DNA from 3 places in the Saccharopolyspora hattusasensis genome. Region 1 is predicted to be linked to each of the others. Evidence: riboswitches for the same ligand, from Rfam matches in the RefSeq annotation. Region 1 holds a riboswitch; each other region holds the start of a gene.

The links. Region 1 has a riboswitch for glycine ahead of gcvP (aminomethyl-transferring glycine dehydrogenase). Riboswitches for the same ligand answer to the same signal wherever they lie in the genome.
Region 2: another riboswitch for glycine. It lies ahead of gcvT (glycine cleavage system aminomethyltransferase GcvT); the one in region 1 lies ahead of gcvP (aminomethyl-transferring glycine dehydrogenase).
Region 3: another riboswitch for glycine. It lies ahead of gcvH (glycine cleavage system protein GcvH); the one in region 1 lies ahead of gcvP (aminomethyl-transferring glycine dehydrogenase).

Annotation. Positions count from the first base shown of each region.
Region 1 is NZ_JBPCDC010000001.1:781,559-785,830, forward strand. Features, by position in the region: gene gcvP (aminomethyl-transferring glycine dehydrogenase) at 1-2,576, opposite strand, end outside; glycine riboswitch at 2,751-2,852, opposite strand; gene ACRXBZ_RS03705 (MerR family transcriptional regulator) at 2,939-3,511, opposite strand; gene ACRXBZ_RS03710 (bifunctional nuclease family protein) at 3,751-4,227, opposite strand.
Region 2 is NZ_JBPCDC010000001.1:2,400,022-2,404,293, reverse strand. Features, by position in the region: gene glyA (serine hydroxymethyltransferase) at 1-1,140, opposite strand, end outside; gene gcvT (glycine cleavage system aminomethyltransferase GcvT) at 1,166-2,269, opposite strand; glycine riboswitch at 2,385-2,486, opposite strand; glycine riboswitch at 2,487-2,595, opposite strand; gene ACRXBZ_RS10550 (hypothetical protein) at 3,011-3,166, shown strand; gene ACRXBZ_RS10545 (ribbon-helix-helix domain-containing protein) at 3,287-3,484, shown strand; gene ACRXBZ_RS10540 (Tm-1-like ATP-binding domain-containing protein) at 3,495-4,272, shown strand, end outside.
Region 3 is NZ_JBPCDC010000001.1:3,101,921-3,106,192, reverse strand. Features, by position in the region: gene ACRXBZ_RS14070 (PucR family transcriptional regulator) at 1-1,419, opposite strand, end outside; glycine riboswitch at 1,533-1,637, shown strand; glycine riboswitch at 1,638-1,735, shown strand; gene gcvH (glycine cleavage system protein GcvH) at 1,786-2,157, shown strand; gene ACRXBZ_RS14060 (L-serine ammonia-lyase) at 2,185-3,540, shown strand; gene ACRXBZ_RS14055 (hypothetical protein) at 3,893-4,090, opposite strand.

The DNA.
Region 1 (4,272 bases):
GTCCCGGCCACCGGGAAAGACATCGTCGGCGCGTGGATGCCGTAGTCGGCCAGCCGCTTGGCGACGTCGTCGACGGTGATTCCGCTGGTCTTGCTGATCTGCCGCAGGTCAAGGATGCACTCGTGCGCCACGAAGCCGCCTTTGCCGGTGTAGAGCACCGGGAAGTAGGTGTTCAGGCGGCGGGCGACGTAGTTGGCGGCGGCCACCGCGGTCAGCGTCGCGCGGCGCAGGCCGTCGGCACCCATCATCCGCACGTACGCCCAGGAGATCGGCAGGATCGAGGCGCTGCCCCACGGCGCGGCGCTGATCGGGCCGACGCCGGAGACCGGTCCGGCTGCGGGCTGCATCGGGTGGTTCGGCAGGAACGGCGCCAGGTGCTCGCGCACGCCGATCGGGCCGACGCCCGGCCCGCCACCGCCGTGCGGGATGCAGAACGTCTTGTGCAGGTTCAGGTGCGAGACGTCGGAACCGAACTTGCCCATCCGCGCCAGGCCGATCAGGGCGTTGAGGTTCGCCCCGTCGACGTACACCTGGCCGCCCGCGTCGTGCACCAGGCCGCACACCTCGCGCACGGTGTCCTCGTACACGCCGTGCGTGGACGGGTAGGTGATCATGATCGCGGCGAGGTCGTCGGCGTGCTCGGTGACCAGCTCGCGCAGGTGCTCCAGCTCGATGTTTCCGGTGTCGTCGCAGCGGACCACGATCACCCGCATCCCGGCCATCACGGCGCTGGCGGCGTTGGTGCCGTGCGCGCTCGCCGGGATCAGGCACAGGTCCCGGTCGGCGGCACCACGGCTGCGGTGGTAGGCCCGAATCGCCAGCAGCCCGGCGAACTCGCCCTGACTACCGGCGTTCGGCTGCAGGCTCACCGCGTCGTAGCCGGTGACCTCCGCCAACCAGGTCTCCAGGTCCTTGACGATCGACAGCAGACCCTCGGCGTCCTGCGCGGGCGCGAACGGGTGCAGCGAACCGAACTCCGGCCAGGTGATCGGCTCCATCTCGGCCGTCGCGTTGAGCTTCATGGTGCACGAGCCCAGCGGGATCATGCTGCGGTCCAGCGCGATGTCCTTGTCCGACAGCTGCCGCAGGTAGCGCAGCAGCGAGGTCTCGGAGCGGTGGGTGTGGAACACCGGGTGCGTCAGGTACTCCGAGGTGCGCTCCAGCGCCGCGGGCAGCGCGTCCGGCGTCTCGATGTCGAGTTCGTCGGCGTCGCCGACGGTGACGCCGAAGGCCTGCCACACCGCCGCCAGGTGCGCCCGCGTGGTGGTCTCGTCGCAGCTGATGCCGACGTGGTCGGCGTCCACCCGGCGCAGGTTGATGCCGACCCGGCGGGCCGTGGCGACAACGTCGTCGGCCTTGCCCGGCACCCTCGCGACGACGGTGTCGAAGAACTCCCGGTGCAGCACCTCGACCCCGCCGCGGCGCAGCTGCTCGGCGAGCACGGCGGCCATCCGGTGCGCGCGGGTCGCGATCGACCGCAGCCCGGCGGGGCCGTGGTACACGGCATACATCGACGCCACGACGGCCAGCAGGACCTGCGCGGTGCAGATGTTGCTGGTGGCCTTCTCGCGGCGGATGTGCTGTTCGCGGGTCTGCAGCGCCAGCCGGTAGGCCTGGTTGCCGTCGGCGTCGACGCTCACGCCGACCAACCGGCCCGGCAGCTGCCGTTCGAGTCCCTTGGCCACGGCCATGAATCCGGCGTGCGGGCCGCCGAAGCCCATCGGCACCCCGAATCGCTGGGTGCTGCCGACCACCACGTCCGCGCCGATCTCGCCGGGCGAGCGCAGCAGCGTCAGCGCCAGCAGGTCGGCCGCGACGACGACCTTGGCGCCGCGCCGGTGCACCTCGGCGATGATCTGCTCCTGGTCGCGCACCGCACCGGAGGCACCCGGGTAGGACAGCAGCGCGCCGAAGAACTCGTCCTCCGGCAGCGCCTGCGCGCCAGCGGACAGGTCGGCGACGACGATCTCGATGCCCAGCGGCTCCGCGCGGGTCTCGATCACCGCGATGGTCTGCGGCAGCGTGTCGGCGTCCACCACGAACCGCGGCGACTTCGACCGGCCCGCGCGGCGCACCAGCGTCATGCCCTCGGCCGCCGCGGTGGACTCGTCGAGCATCGACGCGTTGGCCACCGGCACCCCGGCCAGGTCGGCCACCATCGTCTGGAAGTTCAGCAGCGCTTCGAGCCGACCCTGCGAGATCTCCGGCTGGTACGGGGTGTAGGCGGTGTACCAGGCCGGGCTCTCCAGCACGTTGCGCAGGATCACCGGCGGCGTGACCGTGCCGTAGTAGCCCAGCCCGATCATCTCGGCGTGCGGGCGACAGCGGCGCGCGAGCTCGCGCAGCTCGGCCAGCGCCTCGGACTCGGTGGCCGGCTCGGGCAGCGCCAGCTGCAGGTCGCCTTCCCGGATGGTGTCCGGCACGGCGTTCTGACCCAGCTCCTCCAACGAGCCGACGCCGATCACGTCGAGCATGCGGGCAAGCTCGGCCGGCATCGGCCCGACGTGCCGGTCGGCGAACGGCGTTCCGTGCTCCAGGGCGGCCAGTGGAATGCGATCGTGGGTCACGTCGGTCATCGCCAAACCTCAATTGTCGCGGCGGGCAAAGGGCGGCAGAACAGCCGGAACTGCTCTGCTCTCCCCCTCTGTCACTGTCCGCGAAGCGAACGCCTGAGAGCTTCACCCGGGAACCGGGCTTGCACCGTCGGCGGGATGCGCCACAGCCGTGGTGCATCCTCTTTCCAGAGGCATCTCGCCCGTGCGGTCCAGGTGGCCTGAGAGGTTGGCGGGGAGGTTTGCTCCTTCGGCGCCGACCACGGCCGAAGCCGGGCCGGACTCTCCCGCACGGGGTCGGCGATGTGCCGCAGCTTACCCGACCAGGGGGTCGAGCGGACCCGTGATGTCACCGGCCGCACACCACCGGCCGGGGCCGGCCGCGATCAGCCCGTTTCAGCCTGCCGGTCGCGCCGGCGGCGGGACAATTCGTCGTCGACCAGCGGCACCAGCTCGCCGCCGTCGGCCCGCTCGGCCGGGAAGTCGTGGATGGTGCCGCTGATCTCGCGCATCGCGCCGCTGACGGCGATGCCGAACACCCCTTGGCCACCTTGCAGCAGGTCGACCACCTCCTCGGCAGAGGTGCACTCGTAGACCGTCGTCCCGTCGCTGAACAGCGTGAGCCGGGCCAGGTCCTGCACGCCTCGGTTGCGCAGGTGGTCCACCGCGACCCGGATGTTGTGCAGCGAAACCCCGGTGTCCAGCAGTCGCTTGACCACCTTGAGCACCAGGATGTCCTTGAACGAGTAGAGGCGCTGCGAGCCCGAGCCGGCGGCGCTGCGGATGGACGGGCCGACCAGCTTGGTGCGCGCCCAGTAGTCCAACTGGCGGTAGGTGATGCCGGCGATCTGGCAGGCGGCCGGACCCCGGTAGCCGACCAGCTCGTCCGGCATTGCGGCGTCGGGGAACAGCTCGCCCTGCTCCGCGGCAGCATCCCGGTTGGGCGCTTCCTCGACCACGCCTGCCTCCCCTCGTCCGGCACGAAGCCGACGACGACGATCACCAGCGCCCGGACCGTCGCGATCCGGGGCCGCGAACACCGCCCAGCGACCGAATCACACCGGGGCAATTCGCGTAAGTTCGACGGTATGCCTGCCCCGCGGGGAGGTCAACGCGACGCGCGGGCCCCGGACGACCCGGCCCCCGCCCGCAGCGCGCGGACAGGGGCCGGGAGGTCTCGTCGGGTCGATCGGCAGGCTCAGGTGTCCGCGCCGCGGAAGTCCTCCGGCGACACGGAGTCGAGGAACTCGCGGAACTTCTCGACCTCGTCCTCCTGCTCGTCCGGGATGATCAGCCCGGCCTCGTCCAGCACCGATTCGTCGGCGTGGATCGGCACCCCGATGCGCAGTGCCAGCGCCACCGAGTCGCTCGGCCGCGCCGAGACCCGCACATCCCCGTCGAACACCAGCTCGGCGAAGAAGGTGCCGTCCTGGAGATCGGTGATCCGCACCTGTTCAAGGTCGCGTCCCAGGGCCCCAATGACGTCCTTCAGCAGGTCGTGAGTCAGGGGTCTCTGCGGCCGCACACCCTGCTGCTCGAGTGCGATGGCGGTCGCCTCGACCGAGCCGATCCAGATCGGCAGGTAACGCTCGCCGTGCGCCTCGCGCAACAGCAGAATCGGCTGGTTTGCTGGTAGTTCAACTCGCACGCCGACGACGCGCATCTCGCTGCTCATCGTCACATCGCCTCCTCCAGCGCGCCGAAGCGTGACATCCCCGTC
Region 2 (4,272 bases), 1.6 Mb from region 1:
GCCGCGGGTGGCCAGGGCCGGGGTGCCGATGCGCAGGCCGGAGGTCACCATCGGCGGCCGCGGGTCGTTGGGCACCGCGTTGCGGTTGACCGTGATGCCGATCTCGTGCAGCCGGTCCTCGGCCTGCTTGCCGTCCAGCTCGGAGTCGCGCAGGTCCACCAGCACCAGGTGCACGTCGGTGCCGCCGGAGACCAGCTGCACACCGGCCTTGGCGGCGTCGTCGGCCAGCAGCCGCTCGGCCAGGATCTGCGCGCCCTCCACGGTGCGGCGCTGCCGGTCGGCGAACTCCTCATCGGCGGCGATCTTGAACGCCACCGCCTTGCCGGCGATCACGTGCTCCAGCGGCCCGCCCTGCTGGCCGGGGAACACCGCCGAGTTGAACTTCTTGGTGAACTCCGAGTCCGAGGACAGGATCACGCCACCGCGCGGGCCGCCCAGGGTCTTGTGCGTGGTGGTGGTGACGACGTGCGCGTGCGGCACCGGGTTCGGGTGCAGCCCGGCGGCAACCAGACCGGCGAAGTGCGCCATGTCGACCATCAGGTACGCGCCGACCTCGTCGGCGATCTCGCGGAACCGCTTGAAGTCCAGCTGCCGCGGGTACGCCGACCAGCCGGCGATGATCAGCTGCGGCTTGTTCTCCCGCGCCAGCCGGGCGACCTCGTCCATGTCCACGCGGTGGTCGTCGGCGCGCACGTGGTAGGGCACCACGTTGTAGAGCTTGCCGGAGAAGTTGATCCGCATGCCGTGCGTGAGGTGACCGCCGTGGGCCAGGTCCAGGCCCATGATCGTGTCGCCGGGCTTGAGCAGCGCAAACATCGCCGCCGCGTTGGCCTGCGCCCCGGAGTGCGGCTGCACGTTGGCGTAGGAGGCCCCGAAGAGCTCCTTGACGCGGTCGATGGCCAACTGCTCGACGACGTCGACGTGCTCGCAGCCACCGTAGTAGCGGCGCCCCGGGTAGCCCTCGGCGTACTTGTTGGTCAGCACCGAGCCCTGCGCCTCCAGGACCGCCTGCGGTGCGAAGTTCTCCGAAGCGATCATCTCCAGCGTGGTCTGCTGGCGGTTGAGCTCGGCGCCGACCGCCGCCGCCACCTCGGGATCCACCGCGGCCAGCTGGTCATTGAACAGGTCCGGTGTCGACATGGTGTTGCCTCCTGGTTCGATCTCGTCAGGCATTGCGGCGGTAGAACGGCAGCTCGACGACCTGCACCGCGACGTTGTTGCCGCGGATGTCGACCTGCAGTTGGGTGCCGGGTTCGCTGTGGTCGCGGTCGACGTAGGCCATGCCGATCGGGTGGCCGAGGGTCGGCGACGGGGCACCGCTGGTCACGACGCCGATCTCGGCGCCGTCGGCGTCCAGCACGCGGTAGCCGTGCCGGGGCGCCCGGCGCTGGTCGGTGCTCAGCCCGACCAGTGTGCGCTCGGTGGGCTTCTCCGCGGCGGCGGCCAGCGCGTCCTTGCCGACGAAGTCGCCGGGCTTGTCCAGCTTGACCACCCGGCCGAGGCTGGCTTGGAAGGGCGTGAGGTCGGCGGACAGCTCGTTGCCGTACAGCGGCATGCCCGCCTCCAGCCGCAGCGTGTCGCGGCAGGACAACCCGGCGGGCTGCAGGCCGTGCTGCGCGCCGGACTCGGTCAGCGCCTGCCAGACGGCCTCCGCGTCGCCGGGCGCGGTGAACAGCTCGAAGCCGTCCTCGCCGGTGTAGCCGGTACGCGCCAGCAGCACGTCCTTGCCTGCGACCTGGCTGCGGTAGCCCGCGTAGTACTTGACCTCGGCGAGGTCGGTGTCGGTCAGCGGGGCGAGGATGGCGACCGCGTTCGGGCCCTGCACGGCGATCAGCGCGTAGTCGTCGGAGACGTCCTGGTGCTCGGCGTCGAAGCCGCCGAGCCGCTCGGCCAGTTCGGCGGAGACCACGGCGGCGTTCGCCGCGTTGGCCACGACCAGGAACTCCTGCTCGCCGAGCCGGTAGACGATCAGGTCGTCCAGCACGCCGCCGGTGGCGTTGCAGATCATCGTGTAGCGGGCGCGGCCGGGCTTGATCGCGGAGGCGTTCGCGACCAACGCGTAGTCCAGCGCCTCGGCGGCCTGCGGGCCGCTGATCCGGATCTCACCCATGTGGGTTAGGTCGAACAGGCCGGCGCTGTTGCGCACCGCGTTGTGCTCGGCGGTGTCGCCGGAGTAGCGCAGCGGCATCCGCCAACCGGCGAACTCGGTGAATGTCGCCCCGAGGGCTTCGTGTACTCGGTGCAAGGGCGTCTGTCGTGGCGACGACATGGTGCGACTCCTCCTGGTGGGCGCCGGTCGGCAGTCGAGGGCCGGTCAGCTCACTGCGCCCAACCTTATCGGGGACACCTCGACCCCGACCTGCGCGGGCTTGCGCTGGTCGGGCGGTCTCCCCGGAGTCATTGGCCTGAGAGTTTCGCCACCCCGCGAGGGGCGGCTTGCACCGTGGGCGAGAAGCGCGTTGCTCCTGCTTTTCTCCGTGTTCGCCTGGTGCCGTGCGGTGCCGGTGCCTGAGAGTTTGCTGGGGAGTATTGCTCCTTCGGCGCTCCGGTCTCCCGAGGTTGCTCGGGGGCCGGAGTCTCTCCCGCACGACGTCATCGGCGCGGTATTCGGTTGTGCGAACGCCGACGCTACGAACTGAACGTGACCCAGTCAACCGGGCGGGTAGGACCGGGCCGTCGGGGCGTCGGAAGGCGCCGTGACGGCGGCGCGCGCGGTGCGTGCCGCGTTTGCGCGGTTGTCGCCGGACGAACTGATCGACATGCTCTCCGAGGAGTTCCCCTGGGTGGCCCTGCTGCCGTCCGGTGAACGCTCCGAGTTCTCCCTGGACTTCGCTCAAACCTTCCGTGCTTCCGCGGAACTCGGCTCTTGGGCTCCACTCACTCTGTTTCCGGGCTCGTTTTGCGCAGCGGTGCGGGATACGCCACGTCGGGGCTGTCCTCGCGAGAAGACCTCTGCCCGTTTTGTCGGTAGCCTGGTGACAGCCGTGACTCCGAACCGCCGGGAGCGACGATGTCTCTGTTCAAGAAGGTCGCCGACTTCGCCAGCAGCCCGCAGGGCCGCAAGGTGATCGACCAGGCCAAGAAGTACGCCACCGACCCGAAGAACAAGGAGAAGATCGACCAGGTCAAGAACAAGTTCTTCGGCAAGGGCGGCAAGGGCCACTGACCGAAAACCCCGACGAAGGCCCCCGGTGCCCGCTAGAACCCAAGAACCCCAGGCGCCGGGGGTCTTCTCGTGCCCCAAGGGCATGTGGTATCAGCGGATACCACGCGATACCATGCCGGAATGGCCACGACTCTGCGGCTTAACGACGACGACAACGCGAAGCTCCGCGATGTAGCCGAGCGAGAGGGCCGGTCGATGCACGAGATCGCGGTGGCAGCGCTGCGCGAGTACTTTGCCCGCCACGAGGAGTTCCGGGCGAACCAGGTGCGCCGATTCCTCGCGGAAGATGCTGAGCTGCTGGAGTTGCTGTCCCGGTGACGCACTAGTGGTGGGCAGCGCGTACGTCGCCGGGACGTTCGACACTAAGGCCGCTGAGCTGCTCTACGTCGCCGGGCTGATCGCCCGCGGGCACCCCGTGATCACCGTGGACCTGTCCACCGCGGGTGGGAGTTCCGACGCCGACGTGTCGGCCGCCGAGGTCGCCGCGCACCACCCGGACGGGGCCGACGCGGTGTTCACCGGCGAGCGGGGATCGGCCGTCACCGCGATGGCCGCGGCGTTCGAGCGGTTCCTGGTCGCGCAGGACGTCGACGGGGTCATCGGGCTCGGCGGCTCGGGCGGCACCGCGCTGATCACGCCCGCGATGCGCGCGCTGCCGGTCGGCGTGCCCAAGGTCATGGTGTCCACAGTGGCCTCCGGCGACGTTTCGCCCTACGTGGACGCCACCGACATCGCGATGTTCCCGTCGGTCACCGATGTCGCCGGGCTGAACCGGATTTCCCGCCAGGTATTGGGAAACGCCGCGCACGCGCTGCTGGGCGCGGTGACCCACCCGTTGCCAGCGGCCGAGGACAAGCCCGCCGTCGCGCTGTCCATGTTCGGCGTCACCACGCCGTGCGTGACCGCGGTAGCCGAGCAGTTGGCCGCCGACCACGACCCGCTGGTGTTCCACGCGACCGGAACCGGCGGTCGGGCCATGGAGAAGCTCGTCGACGACGGCCTGGTGCGCGCCGTCCTGGACATCACCACCACCGAGGTCTGCGACCTGATCGCCGGCGGCGTGATGAGCGCGGGGGAGCAGCGCCTGGACGCCATCGCCCGGACCA
Region 3 (4,272 bases), 2.3 Mb from region 1:
CTCGCGGCTCGCCTGCCGGGGATCGCCGGGGTGGCGCAGCCACGCGTGGAGCGTGGCCAGGTATTCGGTGCCCTGCGTTCGGTCGTGCTCGCGCAGCACCGGTAGCGGGCCGAGGGCACCGATACCGGCGTCGGTCGCCGCACCGGCCATCCGGCTGAGCACCAGCAGATGCCAGTTCTCCTCGTACACCGCCACCCGTTGCTGCAGTTGGCCGGTGCGCAGCAAGCTGATCAGCTCCTCGGCTTGCGACCGCGACTGGGGCAGCTCGGCGACCGCCACCGCGGTGCCCACCGCGATCAGCGGGCGCGGCGAAACGTCGTGGGACGTGAGCGCTGCCCGCAGATCCGGCCAGCCGCCCGCGCGCCCCCGGTCTGGCACCAGCGCGTAGAGCATGGTGCCGATCTCGGTGACCAGCGGGCGCCGCCCGATTCCGCGCGTGATCCATTCCCACATCGCCAACCGGTGCCCTTCCGCGGGGCTGGCGGACGGGGGCATTTCGATGGCGACGACCCGGTGCGCTTCGGCGGGCACCGCTAGCTCGTTCGCTGCCGCCCGCCAGCCTTCGCCGCCCTCCAGCAGCAGCCGCACCTGCTCGGCGGATCGGCGGCGCTCCGCGTCCGCCACCGCACGCCACCGCAGCAGTTGCAGCGCGACCAGCGGTGCGGTGTCGGCGAACGCGGTGGAGCGTTCTTCGGAAACCTCGCCGGGGACCACAGCCCACATCGAGCCGAGCAGTTCACCGCCCATCCGGATCGGCACCACCAGCCGGGGCAGGGTGCCGTCCTGCTGGGCGGGCACGAAGATCGCCGAACTGCCCTTGCTGAGCTGGCGGAACGTGCCGCGGGCGCGGAACTTGGCGAGCACGTCGTCGGGCTGCCGCCGGCCCATGATCGTCGAGATCCGCGCCGGGTCGGTGAGGTCCTGCCGGGCGGAGTAGGCCAGGACCTGGGAGCGCGCGTCCTCGATGGTGACCGGCGCGTCCACCACGTCCGCCACCGCGTCGGCGAGCCGGAACAGGTCCCCGACCCCGGTGCTGGACGCGTCGGCCTCCTCGATCTCGGTCCCGGCCAGCGCGGCACGGATCAGCCACACCAACTGCGCCCACGCCGTGCCAGGGCGGACCTCGACCAGCGCCACCCCGGCGTCCCGGGCTGCCGCGGCCACCGCGTCGTCCGCCGAAATCGGCGGTTTGAGAAGCACCGCCGCGGCACCCTTCGCGCCGCAATCCCTCGTCAACGCCACCGCGTGCTCGCGGTCCGGGATGGCCACGCCCAACACGAGGTCGCCGCCCGCCGCCGTCGGCGGCTGATCGGGTTCGGCGATGACGACGTCCCCGACGCACACGATCGGTTCCGGGGCGACCACGGTCCGCAGCAGTGTGGGGCCGACCCGCTCGACCAGTGCCCGGATGTCCAGCATCACCGGCCTCCTGAATACCTCGGGCCGCCTCCGTGCGTTGTGGGGGAGGGCATTGACACCAGGACTGGCCCGTTTATCGTTGCTGAGCACACCGACAATCGCATACCGGCCCTCGACCCCGTGCGGGAGAGACCCTGCGAGCTCACGCCGAGCCCCCAGGGCGCCGAAGGAGCAAGACTCCCCACAAACTCTCAGGCACCCATGACCGTTCGGGCGAGGCAACTCTGGAAAGCGTGCGTCTCATCGACGCTCCACCCACGGTGCAAGCCGCGAGGCCCGCGGCGAAGCTCTCAGGTTCCGCAACAGAGGGGGAGGCCCAGCCACCACGGGCACGAGTGCCCCCCGACTGCCTTGGAGCCTCCCGACATGTCCCTGCCTGCGCACCTGCGTTATTCCGAAGAGCACGAGTGGATCGAGGACCGCGACGAGCTGGTCCGCATCGGCATCACCCAGCACGCCGCGGACGCGCTCGGCGACATCGTCTACGTGCAGCTTCCCGAGGTGGGCGACAAGATCGAAGCGGGCCAGGCCTGCGGGGAACTGGAGTCCACAAAGTCCGTCAGTGACCTGTTCGCCCCGGTGACCGGCGAAGTCGTGGCGCTCAACGAGTCCGTCGTGGACGACCCGGCGCTGCTCAACGCGGAGCCGTTCGGCGACGGATGGCTGCTCGAAGTGCGCCCGACCAGCACCGGTTCGCTGCTCACCGCTGAGCAGTACGCCGAGCTGATCGCGGAGTAACGGGCCAAGCGAGGTAGGAGGCGGTCAATGGCGATCAGCGTCTTCGACCTGTTTTCGGTGGGTATTGGGCCGTCCAGTTCGCACACGGTTGGTCCGATGCGCGCGGCGCGGTTGTTCGTGCAGCGGTTGCACAGCGCGGGCCGGTTGCCGCAGGTCGAGCGGATCAAGGCGGAGTTGTTCGGGTCGTTGGGTGCGACCGGGCATGGGCACGGTAGTCCGAAAGCTGTGCTGCTGGGTTTGGAGGGGCACAGTCCGGAGACTGTTGATCCGGCGGCGGTGGAGGGCCGGGTCACCGAGATCCGTGAGTCCGGCCGGTTGCGTTTGGATGGGGTGCAGGAGATCCGGTTCATCGTGGACCGTGACTTGGTCATGCACCGGCGCAAGTCGTTGCCGTTGCATCCCAACGGGATGCGCTTCGCCGCGTTCGGTGCCGATGATGCCGAGCTGGACAGCGCGGTGTTCTACTCGGTGGGCGGTGGCTTCGTCGTCGACGAGGACGCTACCGGCACTGATCGGATCAAACCGGACGAGACCGCGGTGCGGTACCCGTTCCGCACGGGTGTGGAACTGCTCGCGCGGACCGAGGAGTCAGGGCTGCCGATCAGCGGTGTGATGCTGGCGAACGAGTTGTCCTGGCGTGGTGAGGATGCCGTGCACAAGGAGTTGCTCGGTATCTGGCAGGTCATGCGTGAATGCGTTGACAACGGCTGCCGCAACTCCGGTGAGCTGCCCGGTGGGCTGAAGGTCCGTCGTCGGGCGGCGGAGCTGGCGGCTTCGTTGACCGAGCGCGACGATCCGCTGGAGTGGGTCACGCTGTTCGCGCTCGCGGTCAACGAGGAGAACGCGGCTGGTGGGCGGGTGGTGACCGCGCCGACCAACGGTGCGGCCGGGATCGTTCCTGCGGTCCTGCATTACTACACGCGGTTCGCGCCCGGCGTGGATGATGCTGGTGTCGTGCGGTTCCTGCTGGCGGCGGGTGCGGTCGGCGTGTTGTTCAAGGAGAACGCGTCGATTTCGGGTGCGGAGGTCGGTTGTCAGGGCGAGGTGGGTTCCGCGTGTTCGATGGCTGCTGCCGGTCTCGCTGAGGTGCTGGGTGGAACGCCGAGACAGGTGGAGAACGCCGCGGAGATCGCGATGGAGCACAACCTCGGGTTGACCTGCGACCCGATCGGTGGGTTGGTGCAGATTCCGTGCATCGAGCGCAACGCGGTCGCGTCGGTGAAGGCGATCACGGCTGCGCGGATGGCGTTGCGCGGCGACGGCAGCCATTTCGTTTCGCTGGACAAGGTGATCAAGACGATGCGGGAGACCGGCCGGGACATGAAGGTCAAGTACAAGGAGACGGCCCGCGGCGGCCTCGCCGTCAACGTCATCGAATGCTGACCCTGCCGCGCGACCAGCGCGAGCACGGGAACCTTCCTGCCACCATCCGCCGGAGAGCTCTGCCACGTGAGCATGGGAACTTTCCTGTCACCTGGTGTGCGGTGAACGTGTCCAGATGCCAGCGGTGGAGTCCTTCTGCCGTCGGCATCGGCGTGCCCGTTGGTGCGAGGATGGGAACCTTCCTGTCACCGCCGGGCCGCCGGAGAGCTCTGCCGCGGGAGCATGGGAACTTTCCTGTCACGACTCGGCCCGGGTTCGTGAGGATGGGAACCTTCCTGTCACCGGCCTTCGTCGTCCCAGCCGAGGCGGGCGACCAGGCCGGCCCGGGTTCGTGAGGATGGGAACCTTCCTGTCACCGGCCTTCGTCGTCCCAGCCGAGGCGGGCGACCAGGCGCGGCGTGTCGACGCCGGCGCAGAGCACGACGTGCCGCGCGTGGTAGATCGCATCGGCCTTCTGGAACTCGACCGTGCCGTTGTCCAGCACCAGCAGGCTGTGGATGTCGTTGGCGACGATGTGGTCGCCGACCGAGCCGGCCAGCGTCTCGATCATCGCCCGCCGGATTGCCCCGACCCGGGGCGCGCCTGCCGTCGAAGCACTGCACGTCGGCGCCGCGCCGCAGCAGGCCGTCCGTGGTGGACAGCCCGAGTACCCCGGCGCCGATCACCGCGATGTGTCCAGTTACCTCTTGTGCTCAGCCATTTCCCGCTCCTCCAGCCGATGCCGTCGTCTGG